DNA from 4 places in the Pseudomonas sp. GGS8 genome. Region 1 is predicted to be linked to each of the others. Evidence: predicted binding sites of a transcription regulator. Region 1 holds the regulator's gene; each other region holds the start of a gene.

Evidence for each region. Region 1 encodes FliA, which starts transcription of late flagellar genes. Its sites were predicted from a motif close to CTAAAGTTTNNNNNNNNNNNGCCGNTAA; they were not measured.
Region 2: J3D54_RS01500 (methyl-accepting chemotaxis protein) is a predicted target of FliA. The motif match lies at 1,577-1,604, and genes of this name have one in related genera.
Region 3: J3D54_RS04880 (methyl-accepting chemotaxis protein) is a predicted target of FliA. The motif match lies at 2,144-2,171, and genes of this name have one in related genera.
Region 4: J3D54_RS24560 (methyl-accepting chemotaxis protein) is a predicted target of FliA. The motif match lies at 1,555-1,582, and genes of this name have one in related genera.

The regions. Positions count from the first base shown of each region.
Region 1 covers NZ_JALJWF010000001.1:3,653,783-3,657,996, reverse strand. The annotation lists gene J3D54_RS16530 (chemotaxis protein CheA) at 1-851, opposite strand, end outside; gene J3D54_RS16525 (protein phosphatase CheZ) at 905-1,693, opposite strand; gene J3D54_RS16520 (chemotaxis response regulator CheY) at 1,716-2,087, opposite strand; gene fliA (RNA polymerase sigma factor FliA) at 2,255-2,995, opposite strand; gene fleN (flagellar synthesis regulator FleN) at 2,992-3,822, opposite strand; gene flhF (flagellar biosynthesis protein FlhF) at 3,939-4,214, opposite strand, start outside.
Region 2 covers NZ_JALJWF010000001.1:325,912-330,125, forward strand. The annotation lists gene J3D54_RS01500 (methyl-accepting chemotaxis protein) at 1-1,462, opposite strand, end outside; gene J3D54_RS01505 (transporter) at 1,738-2,760, shown strand; gene J3D54_RS01510 (inorganic phosphate transporter) at 3,067-4,214, shown strand, end outside.
Region 3 covers NZ_JALJWF010000001.1:1,093,701-1,097,914, forward strand. The annotation lists gene J3D54_RS04870 (MFS transporter) at 1-769, opposite strand, end outside; gene J3D54_RS04875 (PA4780 family RIO1-like protein kinase) at 984-1,877, opposite strand; gene J3D54_RS04880 (methyl-accepting chemotaxis protein) at 2,320-4,214, shown strand, end outside.
Region 4 covers NZ_JALJWF010000001.1:5,503,520-5,507,733, forward strand. The annotation lists gene J3D54_RS24550 (aldo/keto reductase) at 1-632, shown strand, start outside; gene J3D54_RS24555 (hypothetical protein) at 682-1,212, opposite strand; gene J3D54_RS24560 (methyl-accepting chemotaxis protein) at 1,648-3,642, shown strand; gene J3D54_RS24565 (DUF411 domain-containing protein) at 3,831-4,214, shown strand, end outside.

The DNA.
Region 1 (4,214 bases):
ATCAGATCGCTACCGGCCACAGCGGCGGTTGGCGCAGCCGGGGCTGGGGCCGAAGCGATTGCCGACTCAAGCGCATCGACCGCAAAGTTGCCTTTGCCGTGCAACTGGTCGAGCAGTGCTTCGAACTCGTCATCGGTGATGTCGGAGCTGTCGCCTGCCGCTTTAGGGGCAGCCGGTGCAGCGGGCGCTGCGGCCACGGCATCGGCGGCGAACTGGCCTTTGCCGTGCAGTTGATCGAGCAACGACTCGAACTCGGCATCGGTGATTTCGTCACTGGCGGCCGCATCGGCGGCAGGCAGCGAAGCAGGCTGAGCAGCCGCTATGGGCGCCTCGGCCTGGGCCTTGACGGCGTTCAGCGAGTCCAGCAGTTGTTCGAATTCGTTATCGGTAATGTCGCCCGATTCGCTTTCAGCGACCGGTGCTTCAACCACTTCAGCGACCGGCGCCGGTGCGGCTTCCATTTGCGGCTCGGCCAGACGGGCCAGCGCCGCGAGTAATTCAGGCGTGGCAGCCGTGATCGGGCTGCGTTCACGGACTTCGCTGAACATGCTGTTCACCGCGTCCAGCGCTTCGAGAACCACGTCCATCAGTTCCGAGTCGACGCGACGCTCACCCTTGCGCAGGATGTCGAACACGTTCTCGGCGATGTGACAGCACTCCACCAGCTCGTTGAGCTGGAGGAAGCCGGCGCCCCCTTTTACAGTGTGAAAACCGCGAAAAATTGCATTGAGCAAGTCCGCATCATCGGGTCGGCTTTCCAGCTCGACCAGCTGCTCGGACAGTTGCTCTAGAATCTCGCCGGCCTCAACCAGGAAATCCTGAAGGATCTCTTCATCGGCGCCGAAGCTCATTAAGGGGGTGCTCCTGAGGTCTAAAAACCTAAAAAACCTAAAATGCTAAAACTCTAAAATCCTAGGCTGGATAACAAATCGTCCACATCGTCCTGACCGGACACAACGTCTTCTCTTTTATCGGCATGAATCTGCGGACCTTCACCCTGAGAGAGATGTTTTTGTGGATCTTTTTCAGCCAGCATCGCTTCACGGTCATGTTCGATACCCGCAAAGCGGTCTACCTGACTGGCCATGAGTACGAGCTTGAGCAGGTTGCTTTCAACTTCGGTGACCAGTTGGGTCACACGCTTGATCACCTGACCGGTGAGGTCCTGGTAATCCTGGGCCAGCAGAATGTCGTTGAGGTTGCTCGACACGACGCGGTTGTCTTCACTGCTGCGTGTCAGGAAACCGTCGACCCGCCGGGCCAACTCGCGGAACTCTTCAGCCCCGACTTCGCGGCGCATGAACCGTCCCCAATCCGTGCTCAGCGCCTGAGCTTCGTCGCTCAGGCTGTTGATCAGCGGCGTGGCGTTCTCCACCAGGTCCATGGTGCGGTTGGCCGCGGCCTCGGTCAGCTTGACCACATAGGACAGGCGCTCGGTGGCATCCGTGATCTGAGACACTTCCTCGGCTTGCGGCATGTGCGGGTCAATCTGGAAATTGACGATCGCGCTATGCAGCTCGCGGGTGAGCTTGCCCACTTCCTGATACAGGCCACGGTCACGGGTCTGGTTGAGCTCATGGATCAGTTGCACAGCGTCGCCGAACCTGCCCTTTTCAAGGCTTTCGACCAGTTCGACCGCGTGTTTTTTCAGGGTCGACTCAAAATCGCCCTTTGAAGATTCGATATGCTCCATAGCTCCCCCGTGGCGCAGTTTCTCAACCGATGCGTTCGAAAATCTTCTCGATTTTTTCTTTCAACGCCTGGGCCGTGAAGGGTTTGACCACATAGCCGTTAACACCGGCCTGGGCCGCTTCGATGATCTGCTCGCGCTTGGCTTCAGCGGTCACCATCAGCACCGGCAGATGCTTGAGCCTTTCATCGGCGCGCACCGCACGAAGCAGGTCGATGCCGGTCATCCCGGGCATGTTCCAGTCGGTCACCAGAAAATCGAAGTTACCGCTTTGCAGCATCGGCAACCCGGTCAATCCGTCATCGGCCTCGGCGGTGTTGGTGAACCCAAGGTCACGCAACAGGTTTTTTATGATCCGCCGCATCGTTGAGAAGTCATCAACGATGAGGATTTTCATGTTCTTGTCCAATTCGACCTCCAAGCAGTCTTAAACGCGCCCAGCACCTGGGCGCGCCATTTCAATCAATCCGGCAAAGCACTCAATGACTGTCTGGAGCACAACAGATCGAGACCGGTACGGTTCAACACCACACCAGCTCCATTCGCAGTGTCCCCACACTGCCTTCAGCGCGCTCGCCACTCCCCCAAACGCCCCCGCAAACGGGCCGCGCACTGGCTGTGTAACTGGCTGACCCGAGATTCACTGACCCCCAGGACCTCACCGATTTCCTTGAGATTCAACTCTTCGTCGTAGTACAGCGCCAACACCAGTCGCTCACGCTCCGGCAAATTGGCAATCGCGTCCGCCAGCGCCGCCTGGAAGCGTTCATCTTCCAGATCGCGTGACGGCTCGAGATGAGCACTCGCGCCATCCTCATGCAGCCCTTCGTGTTCGCCGTCCTGCAACAGATCGTCGAAGCTGAATAACCGGCTGCCCAGGGTGTCGTTCAAAATCCCGTAATAATCGTCGAGACTCAATTGGAGTTCGGCCGCAACTTCGTGATCTTTAGCGTCACGGCCGGTTTTAGCTTCAATCGAGCGAATCGCGTCGCTGACCATGCGGGTATTGCGGTGGACCGAACGTGGCGCCCAGTCCCCCTTGCGCACTTCATCGAGCATCGCGCCGCGGATTCGAATACCCGCGTACGTCTCGAAACTCGCGCCTTTGCTGGCGTCATATTTGGTTGATACTTCTAGCAGGCCGATCATCCCGGCCTGAATCAGGTCTTCGACCTGGACACTGGCCGGCAGACGCGCCAGCAAGTGGTAGGCAATGCGTTTGACCAGTGGCGCGTAACGCTCGATCAGCTCGTACTGCGCGTCACGTGCCGACTGCTTGTAGAGGTTGTAACCGCTGGCTGTCATAACACGGGTCCTGCCGTTTGTTGCACGAGGCGCTCGACGAAAAACTCCAGGTGCCCACGCGGGTTGGCCGGCAGCGGCCAGGTATCGACTTTCTGCGCAATGGCCTTGAACGCCAGGGCGCACTTGGAGCGTGGGAAAGCTTCATACACCGCGCGTTGCTTCTGTACCGCCTTGCGCACGCTTTCGTCGTAAGGCACTGCGCCGACGTACTGTAAGGCGACGTCAAGGAAGCGATCCGTGACCTTGGTCAATTTGGCGAACAGGTTGCGGCCTTCCTGCGGGCTCTGCGCCATGTTGGCCAGGACGCGGAATCGGTTCATGCCGTAGTCGCGGTTAAGCAATTTGATCAGCGCGTAGGCGTCGGTGATCGAGGTCGGCTCGTCACACACCACCAGCAAGACTTCCTGCGCGGCGCGCACGAAGCTGACTACTGAGTCACCAATGCCCGCAGCGGTGTCGATCACCAATACGTCGAGGTTGTCGCCGATGTCGCTGAACGCCTGAATCAGGCCGGCATGCTGGGCCGGGCTCAGATGAACCATGCTCTGGGTGCCGGAGGCGGCCGGGACGATGCGGATACCGCCAGGCCCTTGCAATAACACGTCACGCAGCTCACAGCGACCTTCGATCACGTCGGCCAGCGTGCGTTTGGGTGTCAGTCCCAACAGAACGTCGACGTTCGCCAGCCCCAGATCGGCATCCAGCAGCATGACGCGCCGGCCGAGCTCAGCTAGAGCCAGGGACAAGTTCACTGACACGTTAGTCTTCCCGACGCCACCTTTGCCGCCGGTCACCGCGATCACCTGTACGGGATGCATGCTGCCCATGTTATTTCTTTACCTTGTCTTACTTAGACGGAGGCCACATTACTGGCTGCGCGTTCACCATCGGAACAATGCATGGCAGACCATCGATGTAGGTACAAAAAATGTTCATTAATACCTCAGCCAACCTGCTTGGTCGGGCTGTGGTAAATATCAGCGAACATGTCAGCCATGGCTTCTTCGCTGGGTTCTTCCTGCATTTGCACGCTAACGGCGCGGCTGACCAGTTGATGACGACGCGGCAGATGCAAATCATCCGGGATCCGCGGACCATCGGTCAGGTAAGCCACCGGCAACTCATGACTGATAGCCAGGCTCAACACCTCGCCCAGACTTGCCGTTTCATCCAGTTTAGTCAGGATGCAGCCGGCGAGGCCGCAGCGTTTGTAACTGTG
Region 2 (4,214 bases), 3.3 Mb from region 1:
CGGCGGCGGTGGCGATCTGGCGGTTCATGTCGCGAATGGCTTCCACGGCATGGGTGATCCGCTCGAGCATGGCGCCAGCCTGGGTGACTTGCTCGACGCTTTGCTCACTACGCGACTGGCCGCTTTCGATGGCTTGTGCCGCGTCTACCGCACCGGTTTGCACGGTTTGAATGATCTGGTTGATCTCGATGATCGACGCTGCCGTGCGCTGGGCCAGGCTGCGTACTTCATCGGCGACCACCGCAAAACCACGCCCGGCTTCACCGGCACGGGCCGCTTCGATTGCCGCGTTGAGCGCCAGCAGGTTGGTTTGTTCGGCGATGCCGCGAATCACTTCCAGCACTTTGCCGATGCGCCCGCTGTCTTCTTCCAGACGACGGATGACCGTCGCGGTGTTGGCGATTTCGCCGCGCATTTGGGTGATGGTGTGGATGGTGCCCTGCATGACCTTCTCGCCCTGCTGGGCGGACTGATCGGCTTCGTCAGCCGCACGTGCCGCATCGGCGGCGTGGCGCGCGACTTCTTGCGCGGTGGCGGACATTTCGTTCATCGCCGTGGCCACCTGATCGGTGCGATTGAACTGCTCGTTGGTGCCGCTGGCCATAAGGCCGGCAATCGAGTTCAGTTCACCGCTGGCACTGTCCAGGTCCGACGCGCTGCGCTGCAAACGACTGAAGGTTTCGGCGAGGAAATCGCGCAAGGTGTTGGCGGCCCTGGCCAGGTTACCCAACTCGTCCTGACGGGTGCTGGCCACACGTTCGGCGAACCGGCCCTGACTGAGTTGCGCCACGTAGTCAATCAGTTTGCGGATCGGCTCCACCAGGTTGCGATTGACCAGCCACAGACTCAACAGGCCAATCAGTAGACCCGACAGCAGCATCACCACGATCCCCAGCAACACGGTGCGATCGGCGCTGGCGCTGATCAGCTTCGATTGCTCGGTGCCCTGTTTGCGCAATTCGCTGACCAGCTCATTCATCTGTTCGCTGGCGGCACGGTCCATGCCCTTGACCGCGTTGTCGCCGGCCGCGGGGTCGGCACCCGCCGCCACGTAGGCATCACGCCCCTTCAGATAGGCCGCCCCCAGGAGACGATGCTCTTCACGCAAACGTTCGATGCGAGTCTTGAGTTGCGGCTCGATGCCTTTCTGCCCGGCCAGCTCGCTCAGGATGCCCTGCACGTTGCGCTGGCCGTCCTCGAATTGCTTCCAGTATTTGTCCAGGTCCGCTGGCTGCTTGCCGCGCAGCAGGACGTTTTTCCACTCCTGAACCTGCACCTTGAATTGCAGGTTGGCTTCATCGATCAATTGCGAGGTGCGCAACGGGCCTTCAATCAGATTCGCGTAGCTCTGAACACCGTTGGACAGAAAGTGAAAGCTGGCCAAAGCGATCAGCAACATCGCCAACAGGCTGCCGCTCAACAGGGCGAGAATTTGTGCTCGAAGGGACTTTTGTAAAGACATCGGGAAGTACTCAAAACAGGAATGAGGCACGCGGATGAAGGCGTGAAAAGTATCCGGACATCCCTGTCTCCCACATTGGCCCTTGGCCGAAGGCGCGCAAACTTAACCCAACCGTGATCGGCCTGCCAGAGCGGTTCTTGAGGAGAATCCGACCATCGGTATCGCAATCGTTTGCGTACACCTCACCGTCACAAAACCGTCATGAGCGCTTGCAATGATGAGGCTCAAGTGAACCTGTGAAACCCGCGACAGGCGCCTCCTCGCAGCGAGACTTCATGAACCACAGCATTGACCAACGCCATCGCGATTCCGACTTGTTCGGCCTGCTTTACGGTTTCAGTTTTCGCCCCGGCGAGCGCGGTCGAGAGATCGATTCGGCCAAGGCGTTGCACTGCCTGCAACAACCGCACGACAGTGATGAGTTTCTCTGGCTGCACCTGAACCTGGCCCATGCCGCGTGCGAGCGCTGGATGAAAAGCCACCTGGAATTACCCGACGAGTTTTTCGAAGCCTTGCATGAAGGGTCCCGTTCGACGCGCATCGAGCATGTCGATTCGGCGTTGCTGGCGGTGGTCAACGACGTGGTGTTCAACCTCAGCAGCATGGTTTCCTCGGATGTCTCGACGCTGTGGGTCTGCGCCCGCAGTCGGCTGATCATCAGCGCGCGCCTGCAACCGCTGCACTCGGTGGACAAGCTGCGCTCTTCGGTGAAGGCCGGTGAATGCTTTCGCTCGCCGCTGGAACTGCTGGTGCATTTGCTGCGTGATCAGGGCGAAGTGCTGACGCAGATCGTGCGCAAGACCAGCCTCAGTGTCGACCAGATCGAAGATGAGTTGCTGTCGTCGCGCCTGTCCACCAACCGCGCCGAACTGGGCGCCAACCGCCGGGTGCTGGTGCGCCTGCAACGGTTGCTGGCGCTGGAGCCGGGCTCGTTGCTGCGCCTGCTCAATCGTCCGCCGCAATGGTTGCAGAAGGAGGACGTCAAGGAGCTGCGCAAATCCACCGAGGAGTTTGCGCTGATCATCAACGACCTCACCGCGCTGGGTGAACGGATCAAGCTGCTGCAGGAAGAAATCGCCGCCAACCTCAACGAACAGAGCAACCGCACGCTGTTCACCCTGACCGTGGTCACGGTGCTGGCGCTGCCGATCAACATCATTGCCGGTTTCTTCGGCATGAACGTCGGCGGGGTGCCGCTGGCCGGGGATCCGGAGGGGTTCTGGATTCTGGTGGCGCTGGTTGCGACGTTTACCCTGATTGCCGGGCGCTGGGCGTTTCGCAAGCGACGCGATTATTAAGCAAAGAACCAGGGCCTTATCCCAATCCTGTGGCGAGGGGGCTTGTCGGAACGCCGCATCGCCCCGTTCGGCTGCGAAGCAGTCGTAAAACCAGAGAATGCGGTTTGAATGAATAAACCGGATAGGGGCCGCTGCGCAGCCCAACGGGGGCAAGCCCCCTCGCCACAGGTATTGTGAACGCCCAATATCGGCGTGATCCCAGATCGACAGGCAACAAAAAAACCAAACACTGACCCAGCGCAGTCTCACTGTAATATTTAGCAACGATCATGGCCGATACTCCTTCTCCGCTCAGGATTATCCGGCATGGCTACGCCTTCCTTCACCGCCGCCTCCCAGGCGCCCGCCAGCAGCGCCAGGCCGCAGTTCGATAAAAAACCCGGCCTCCTCACCTTCGTGATGTTCTTTGCCGTGCTGGGCAGCGGGCTGCTGTTTACCGCCTACAGCCTGATGCACGACATGAGCGAGCTCGGCACGGTGGTCACCACCTGGACGCCGTTTCTGCTGTTGGGCGTCGCGCTACTGATTGCCTTGGGTTTTGAATTCGTCAACGGTTTTCACGACACCGCCAACGCCGTGGCAACGGTGATTTACACCCACTCCTTGCCGCCGAATTTCGCCGTGGCCTGGTCCGGGTTCTTCAACTTTCTGGGGGTGTTGCTGTCCAGCGGCGCGGTGGCGTTCGGCATCATTGCCCTGCTGCCGGTGGAGCTGATTCTGCAGGTCGGATCCTCTGCCGGTTTCGCGATGATCTTCGCCCTGTTGATCGCCGCCATCCTGTGGAACCTCGGCACCTGGTGGCTGGGCTTGCCGGCCTCTTCGTCGCACACCCTGATCGGTTCGATCATCGGCGTCGGCGTGGCCAATGCCTTGATGCACGGCCGCGACGGCACCAGTGGCGTGGACTGGGCCCAGGCGACCAAGGTCGGTTACGCGTTGCTGCTGTCACCGCTGATCGGCTTCGCGTTTGCCGCGTTGTTGCTGCTGGCGTTGCGTGTCTTCGTCAAAAATCGCGCACTGTACAAGGCACCGAAGGGTGATACCCCGCCACCGTGGTGGATTCGCGGCATGTTGATTCTGACCTGCACCGGCGTGTCGTTCGCCCACGGCTCCAACGACGGTCAGAAAGGCATGGGCCTGATCATGCTGATTCTGGTGGGCACCTTGCCGATGGCGTATGCGCTGAACCGCACCATGCCGGCAGATCAGGCCTTGCAATTCGCCGCGGTGGCCGAAGTCACCCAGCAAGCCCTGATGAGAAACACACCGCTGCCGATGCCCACCGATCCACGCCCGGTGCTGACCGACTACATGCGCAACAAGGAAGCCACCCCGCAACTGATCCCCGCCCTCGCCGCGCTGGCGGGCCAAATCGGTAACGAAGTGAAGGGTTACGGCTCGCTGTCGAAAGTTCCGGCCGAAGCGATGGGCAACGTGCGCAACGACATGTACCT
Region 3 (4,214 bases), 2.6 Mb from region 1:
GCATCAGGCCCAGGGTGGTGCTGGCCGACTCGGGTGTGAGCAGTTTTGAAATGATCGGAAGACCGACGTTGTGCGCGGCGCTGCCCAAGGTGTCGGCCATGGCGACGGCCAACATCGCCGCCAGTACCGGCGCCGTGCGCAAACCCTGGCGCAGGGCCTGCCATTCGCCCTGTTTGTGAAGAGGTTCATCACCGCTGGGGGCCGGTCCGCAAAACCGCAGTGGCACAATCAGCAGCGCCGCCAGCAGGTACGTGACCACGTTCAGCGCAAATACTGTTTCAAAGCCAAACCCCGCCACCAACAGCCCCGACACCAGACTCCCGCTGACCATCGCCGCAGACGACGCCGAGGTTATCCAGGCGTTGGTCTTGAGTAATTGCGCCTCTTCGATCAGGTGCGGCAATTGGCTGTTGAGGCCGATGGCAAACATCGAATTACCCAACCCCAGGCCGAACGCGATCAGCGGTAACAGCAGCGCTTGCTGGGCCACTGGCAGCATCAACAGCAGACCCAGCAAACCGGCGCGCAGCAGATCGAAGGCAATCAGCGGCAGGCGCCCGGCCCAGCGGCGATAGAACCGGGTGCCGATCAGGCTGGCCAGGATCCCCCCGGTGACACGGCTGGCGAGGAAGATACCGACACTCATGGCGCTATTGCTGAGCAGGTAGACGTAGGTAGCCAGGGCGACCATGTTGAGGAAAGCGCCGAAGTCCGAAATCAGCCGGGCGGCGATGATCAGTTGGGCATTGCGGGTGAATGGCGTGTTCACAATCAATCCTTGAATGTGGGGAGTGTGGCCGTTGTGGATTGTCTGGTCTGACCCCATCGCGGGCAAGCCACGCTCCCACAGGTCAGGTGTCGATCATGGAATCAGGGGGCGACACAAAACCTGTGGGAGCGGGCTTGCCCGCGATGCAGACAACGTGGTCCCGAAAAAAACATCGACAAAAAACCCGGCCAAAGCCGGGTTTTGGGTCAACCGGTCACTGCATCCACGGTGGAGGCGGTTCTTCGGTTTTGCCCGGTGGCGCATCGTCTGCCGCCCGAACTGCCTGGCGACGCTCTTCGTCGAGACGGGCCGCCTCGATCTCGCGCATGATCCCGCCCACGTCCGCCAGCTCTTCCGGCTCGTCGAACTCGCCAGTCAACACACTGGCCGGGTGCAAGGTGCCGGCTTCGTACAACGCCCACATTTCCTTGGCGTACTTGGTGCGTTTCAACTCCGGTGCAAAGCGACCGAAGTACGACGCCATGTTGCCCACGTCCCGTTCCAGCATGCTGAACGCGTGGTTGTTGCCCGCCGCATCCACTGCTTGCGGCAGGTCGATGATGACCGGGCCGGTCGGTGTCAGCAGCACGTTGAACTCGGACAGGTCACCGTGCACCAGACCGGTACACAACATCAGCACGATTTGCGAGATCAGATACGCGTGATATTCGCGTGCCTGGTCCGGCTCCAGCACCACATCGTTCAGGCGCGGCGCGGCATCGCCGTACTCGTCGGCTACCAGCTCCATCAGCAGCACGCCTTCGAGGAAGTCATACGGCTTGGGCACCCGCACGCCCGCGCTGGCCAGACGGAACAGCGCCGCCACTTCAGCGTTCTGCCAGGCGTCTTCGGTTTCCTTGCGGCCAAACTTGGAGCCCTTGGCCATCGCGCGAGCCTGCCGGCTGTTGCGCACCTTGCGGCCTTCCTGATACTCGGCCGCCTGACGAAAACTGCGTTTGTTCGCCTCCTTGTAGACCTTGGCACAACGCAGCTCGTTGCCGCAGCGCACCACATAAACAGCTGCTTCTTTACCACTCATGAGTGGGCGCAGCACCTCGTCGACCAGACCGTCCTCGATCAGGGGTTCAATGCGTTTTGGAGTCTTCATCAGCTTTTATTGTGGGTCCTTTATTACCAAACACGCGAAAGTCATTCGTTATACGGCAATCCTCTCATTCGCGGGAGGGGTTGCCGACCTATGAACGTTCCCATGAACATCAAGAAGCACACAATGTGCCGGATTAATCAGGCAAAACTCATCGACCGCCCCGATCATAGCTGAGCGAGAACCACTTGTTGACGACGGAGTGCCAAGGTATTTGCGACAGAATCTAACCTCGATCCCTGGCGTTCGCAGGATTTTTCTCAAAAGACCTCAATTTCCCCGCGCCTCAGCCGAAGCCATTAGAGAGAAAAGGAATTGTCTGACAATCGCCTCGACAACCATCAAGAAGGCGCGCTCAAGGATCGGGGCATATCAAACGTTTCGGCTGCCAATAATCCGCGAGTCATCAGTACTGCGTGGGCCTACAAGAAAAACTGGAGCGCGGATGAACATCAAACAGAAGTTGACCTGGGCGTTTGCAATCATCGCCTGCTTGCCCGTGGTGCTGGTCGCCACCCTCGTTGTGCTGAACTTGCGCAGCGATGCCAAGGACAATTTTGTCGACGGCAGTGGCCGCGAGATTCGTCAGGTCAGCAATGCCATGCAACTGTTCTTTGATGGCATCAGCCAGAACGTTGACTACCTGGCGACCCAACCGCTGATCAAGAACTCCGACGACAGCCTCAAAACCTACATGAGCGCCAACGCCGAGAGCATTCCCCAAGGCGAGATGGACAAGAAGGTCTTCGCCCTTCTCCAGGACCTGGGCAACACTCACCCAGCCTACGCTTATGCGATTCTCGGGACGGCGGCGGGCGGTTACGTGTCCTGGCCGGACGATGCGAAGCTGAGCAATTACGACCCGCGCCAGCGCCCGTGGTACAAGGCGGCCCAGGCCAAGCCAGGCAAGCCGTTTCGCACCGAGGCCTATTATTGGGCTCAGGATGACGCGACCTACGTCAGCACCGTGCGCACCATCGATAACAAACTCGGCAGCAATGGCGGCGTGGTCAGCATCGACGTAACGCTCAAGCAGCTCACCGAAATCGTCAAACAGATCAAACTCGGCGAAACCGGCTACCTGATGCTGGTGGAAAACACCGGCACGGTGCTGGTCGATCCGAAGCAACCGGAACACAACTTCAAAGCCCTGAGCAGCCTCGGTGACGGCTACGCGCAACTCGGCAAGGCCGGCAAAGGGCTGGTAGAGGTTGAGCTCAATGGCGAGCGCTACATGGCCAACGTCTGGCCGTCGGAGCAACTGGGCTGGACCTTTATCGGCCTGATCAAGCAGACCGACGTGATGAGTGCGGCCACTCAACTGACCTGGCTGATCGCGATCATCGCGGCAGTACTGGCGGTGTTCTTCGCCATCGTCGGCGCCAGTTTCGCCAGCCTGATCGTGCGGCCGATCCGCAGCGTGGCCAGCGGCCTGGAAGGCATCGCCCAGGGTGAAGGCGACCTGACCAAGAACCTGCACATCCGTGGCAACGACGAAACCGCGCAACTGGCCAACTGGTTCAACCAGTTTCTGGCGGCGATCCGCAATCTGATTCAAAACATCGGCGGCGCCGCGACCAGGATCCTCGCCACCTCCAAGAGCTCGACCCAGGTGTCCAGCGACATGGCCGAAGCCGCCGGGCGTCAGCGTGAAGCGGTGGACATGGTGTCCACGGCGTTCCACGAAATGGTCGCCACCGCCAACGAAGTCGCGCGCTCTTGCAGCCAGGCCGCCGAGTCGGCCGACAGCGGTCAGCGCCAGGCGCGTGAAGGTCAGCAGCAGATTGATGCCGCGGTGAGCAGTGTCGATCGCTTGAGCCAGGAAATCGAACAATCGGCGCAATCGATGCAACAGCTTGAGCGCGATAGCAACGACATTCAGTCGATCCTCGGGACCATTCGCTCTATCGCCGAACAGACCAACCTGCTGGCGCTGAACGCCGCCATCGAAGCAGCCCGGGCCGGTGAACAGGGTCGTGGCTTTGCGGTGGTAGCGGATGAAGTTCGCGCCCTGGCCAAACGAACTGCCGATTCCACGGCGGAAATCGACGGCCTGCTGGGCAACTTGGCCAAGCGCACCAGCCAGGTGACGCAGCAGATGCATGCGAGCCTGGAGGTGTCTCAGCAATCGGTGACCCGCATCGGTGAAGCACGCAGCAGCTTTGGGCAGATCCGTGAGTCGGTGGATGTGATTCGCGACATGAACACGCAGATCGCCACGGCGGCTGAAGAACAGCATCAGGTGGCGGAAGACATCAACCGGCATATCAGCCAGATTCATGGCGATGCGCAGTTGGTGGCGGAACTGGCGAACTCGGCGCGGCTGGACTCTCAGAGCCT
Region 4 (4,214 bases), 1.8 Mb from region 1:
TGTACTACCAGCACCGCATCGATCCGCAGGTGGCCATCGAGGAAACCGTCGGCGCCATGGCCGAACTGGTGAAGGCCGGCAAAGTGCGTTACCTGGGATTGAGTGAAGCCTCGGTGGCCACACTGGAGCGAGCGCACAAGGTTCATCCGATCAGCGCCCTGCAAAGCGAATATTCGCTGTGGAGCCGCGATCAGGAAGAGAACGGTTGCCTCGCCGCGTGCCGGCGCCTGGGCGTGGCCTTTGTACCTTACAGCCCGCTGGGTCGGGGCTTTTTGACCGGGGCACTGAATAGCCCGGATGACTTCGCCGCCGACGACTACCGTCGCTTCAGCCCGCGTTTCCAAGGGGAAAACTTCGCCAAAAACCTGTTGCTGGTGCAGCAGGTACAAACGTTGGCCGCCGACAAGGGCGTGACGGCCGGCCAACTGGCGTTAGCCTGGGTCTTGGCTCAAGGGGAATACCTGATCCCGATTCCGGGCACCAAACAGCGTAAATACCTGGAAGAAAATGTGGCCGCGCTGGAGGTGAAGCTGAGTCGCGAAGAGTTGCAGGCCCTGGAAGCGATATTCCCGGCCAATGCCACCGCTGGCTTGCGCTACCCAGAAGAGGTCATGAAGTTGCTCGACCGGTAGCCGTTGCCTGGCCCGCTCGACAGTTCGAGCGGGCCTACGCTGCCAAACATCAGGCCCTGGCTTTGACGCCCTTGTCATTGGGGACCGTTGTCCCGTTGCCCTTGCCGTAAGTTTGCAGGTTCTGCAATACGTAGATCGCCGTCTTGTATTCCGGAATCAAGCCAGCGGCGTACTTGTCACCCTTGATGCTGTTGTTCTGGATGGCGTCCAGTTGTGTGGCGAAATACTCCAGTGCATTGAATTTCGCATCCGGGTCTTTCTGTACGCCAAACCGGTCGAACTTGTCGCCGGCATTGAGCAAGGTCATCGAAGTAATATCGGAAATCAGGCCTTTGCTTCTCAAGAACGCACTGAGATTACCCAGTTGTTTGGCGGAGACATTTTCCGGGTCGAAGCCCTTGATGTTCCGGTGCAGTTTCTGTTCATCCATTTTCGCCGTGTTCAGCGCATTTGGATTGTTTCCCACCATTGCCAGCATCTGCTTGACCCTGGCGCTATGGGTGGCAGGCTTGCTGCTGCCCGCGTCCCTGACCAGCAATCCTGCCTTGCTCGTCCAGCTACCTGTGTAACCGATTGTCATGACCGGGCTCCCGACTGCATGGCTGGATGCCCATCATCCAGAACACGCAGACGTCCTTGTGAGGCGACCATAATAAGTTCCTTGTTTAACCGAGTTAGTGCGGGCGAGTATCGACGCACGCACTAGTGCCACCAACAAATATTTCTGTTTTTTACAATTCTTGTACATTTACGACACATATCAAAAAAGCACCTTGTTTCATTGGCCGCCCTCATCTTTTCGATAGAGGTTCAGGCAACTAAAAACAACTTTATGTACGCGTTGGTTAGTTCGTTTTTATCAAGTTCGACACTTCCCGCCTTACACCCCCCGTCACCCCGGCAAAATCCTGCACGATCGTACCTAAAGCTCAGCCTTCGCGCGCCGATAGCCCTTTAACGCCACCGATTTTCACCCCCTAACCAATAATAAAAACGCTGCACAAGGACCGGTCCCATGCCCGCATTCCGTACCATTCAGGCTCGCTACACGCTGTTTCTGGTCCTGTTCATCCTGCTGCTATCCGTGTTGACTGTGGCTGGCATCAGCCAGTTGGTCGCGCCGAAGCTGCGTCACACCGAAGAACAGGTCGCCCTCAATCGCATCGCCGAAGTGGCCGAGCAAATCCAGGGTGAGCTGAACAAGGTACAAGCCCAGCAGCGCAGCATTACCCAGACCATTCCCCTGCTCGACAGCGCCACCATCGACACGGTGCTGCCAGGCCTGGTCGATCAGTACGGTGAATTGAAAGTCTTTGGTGGCGGGATCTGGCCGTTGCCCGGTCAGCGCGAAGCCGGGCGCAACAAGTTCAGCACCTTCTGGCACCGCGATGCCTCGGGCAAACTGGCGGTCAACACGTTCTGGAACAGCGACGCCGCGCCCAATTATTACGACCAGACCTGGTACAAGGGCGGCATGCAGACCCCGCGTGGCCAATGCGCCTGGGCCGCCGCCTATAAAGATGACGCCAGTGCCGAACCGCGCACCAACTGCGCCATGGCCATTCAGAAAAACGGCGCGGCATACGGCGTCTCGACCATCGACGTGACCCTGGGCTTCTTCAACGACCTGGTGGCGCGCAAGGAAAGAGACCTGGGTGCCGAGATGCTGATTGTCGAGGGCGACGGCAAGATCATCAGCAACAGCTCGCGGATCAGCGGGCCGATCGTGTTGAAAAACATTAGCGAGCTGGCTGCCAGCTCGCCGTTTGCCGCTCAGATCAAGGCTGGCCTGACGCAGCGTGACCAACCCCTGCAACGGGTCGAGTTCGATAACAACGGCGAAGCCAGCACCTTCTTCATGCGTCCGATCGAAGGCACGCCGTGGTTCCTCGCCACCGCCCTGCCGACCCGGCTGATCACCGCCCAGCGTGACGATGTGCTGAACACGTTGAGCCTGTTGCAGATTCCGATGGTGATCCTGCTGGTGTTGCTGCAGGTGTACGCCATCCGCCAACTGATCCAGCGCATGAAAGCCCTGAAAGCCAACATCGACGCTTTGTCCACGGGTGATGCCGACCTGACCCGACGCATCACCATCCGTGTCGAAGACGAACTGGGCGCCATCGGCCATTCGGTCAACGCCTTCATTGCCTACTTGCAGAACATGATCGGCGAAGTCACCCAGGCCACCGGCGCGATGGCGTCGAGCCTGGAGAACCTGCAACGGACTTCCGCGCATACCAGCCAGATTCTGGTGCGTCACGCCTCGGAAACCGATCAGACCGTCACCGCCATCACCGAGATGAGTTCGACCGCCGATAGCGTTGCGCAAAACGCCGCCGAAACCGCCGCCTTCACCCAACGCGCCAACGAACACGCGGATCGCTCCCGCGTGGTCGTCGGCGAAGCGTCCAGCAGTGTGGTGGCGTTGATTGACGAAGTGGCGAGTGCCACCCATAAAGTTGAAAGCATGCAACAGGATGCCCAACGCATCACCGAGATTCTCGGGGTGATTGGCGACATTGCCGGGCAAACCAACTTGCTCGCGCTCAACGCGGCCATCGAAGCGGCCCGAGCCGGGGAGCAAGGTCGTGGGTTCGCGGTGGTCGCCGATGAAGTCCGCGCCCTCGCCGCCCGCACACAGGCGAGCACTTCGGAAATCAACGAAATGCTGTCTCGCCTGACCCAAGGCGTGAGTTCCTCGGTCAGTGCCATGGAAAACACCCAGGCCAGCTGCCAGTCAGCCGCCGATGCCACGGCCCGGGTCAACGCCGGCCTGGATGAAATGGCCGGTTCCGTCAGCCACATTAATAGCCTGAGCACCCAGATCGCCACCGCTGCCGAGCAGCAAAGCGCCTTGACCGAAGAGATCAATCGCAGCATGGTGCAGATCCGCCACATGGTCGACCAACTGGTGCAAAGCGGCCAGGCCAGCGAACTCAACACCCGGCAATTGCTGGAGGCCAACAACCGGGTGAGCGCGATCATGGGGCGGTTCAAGGTTCGTTGACTGTGCCCCCTGAAGGCCGATTTTCGACGCTCAGGGGGCAAACCTGACAATTTTGTCATTGCGCGCTCATACAGCTGACAGCATTGATCTGCGATGATCTTGTATAACTTCGAAACACTCGCGCAATGCCCAGTCGGATAAAAGAGTCAAAATGTATCTTTTTGGCCGCAACCCGAGACGAAACTCCCATGCGAACCCACCTGCGTCTGGCCGCCCTGAGCGCCCTCTTCATCTCCTCCCTGGCCCAGGCCGCCGATCTGATCCCGATCGAAGTTCACCGCGACGCCAATTGCGGCTGCTGCAAAAAATGGGTCAGCCATCTGGAGGCCAACGGTTTCAAGGTCGAAGACCACGTTGAAGCCGACATGAGCCAGTTCAAGCAACAACACGGCGTGCCGCCTCGCCTGGCGTCGTGCCACACCGCCTTGATCAACGGCAAATTCGTCGAAGGCCATGTGCCGGCCGATCAAGTGCTGGCCTTGAACAAGCGTGACGATCTGCTGGGGGTTGCCGCCCCCGGCATGCCGATGGGCTCGCCGGGGATGGAAATGGACGGCATGAGCGATGCCTAT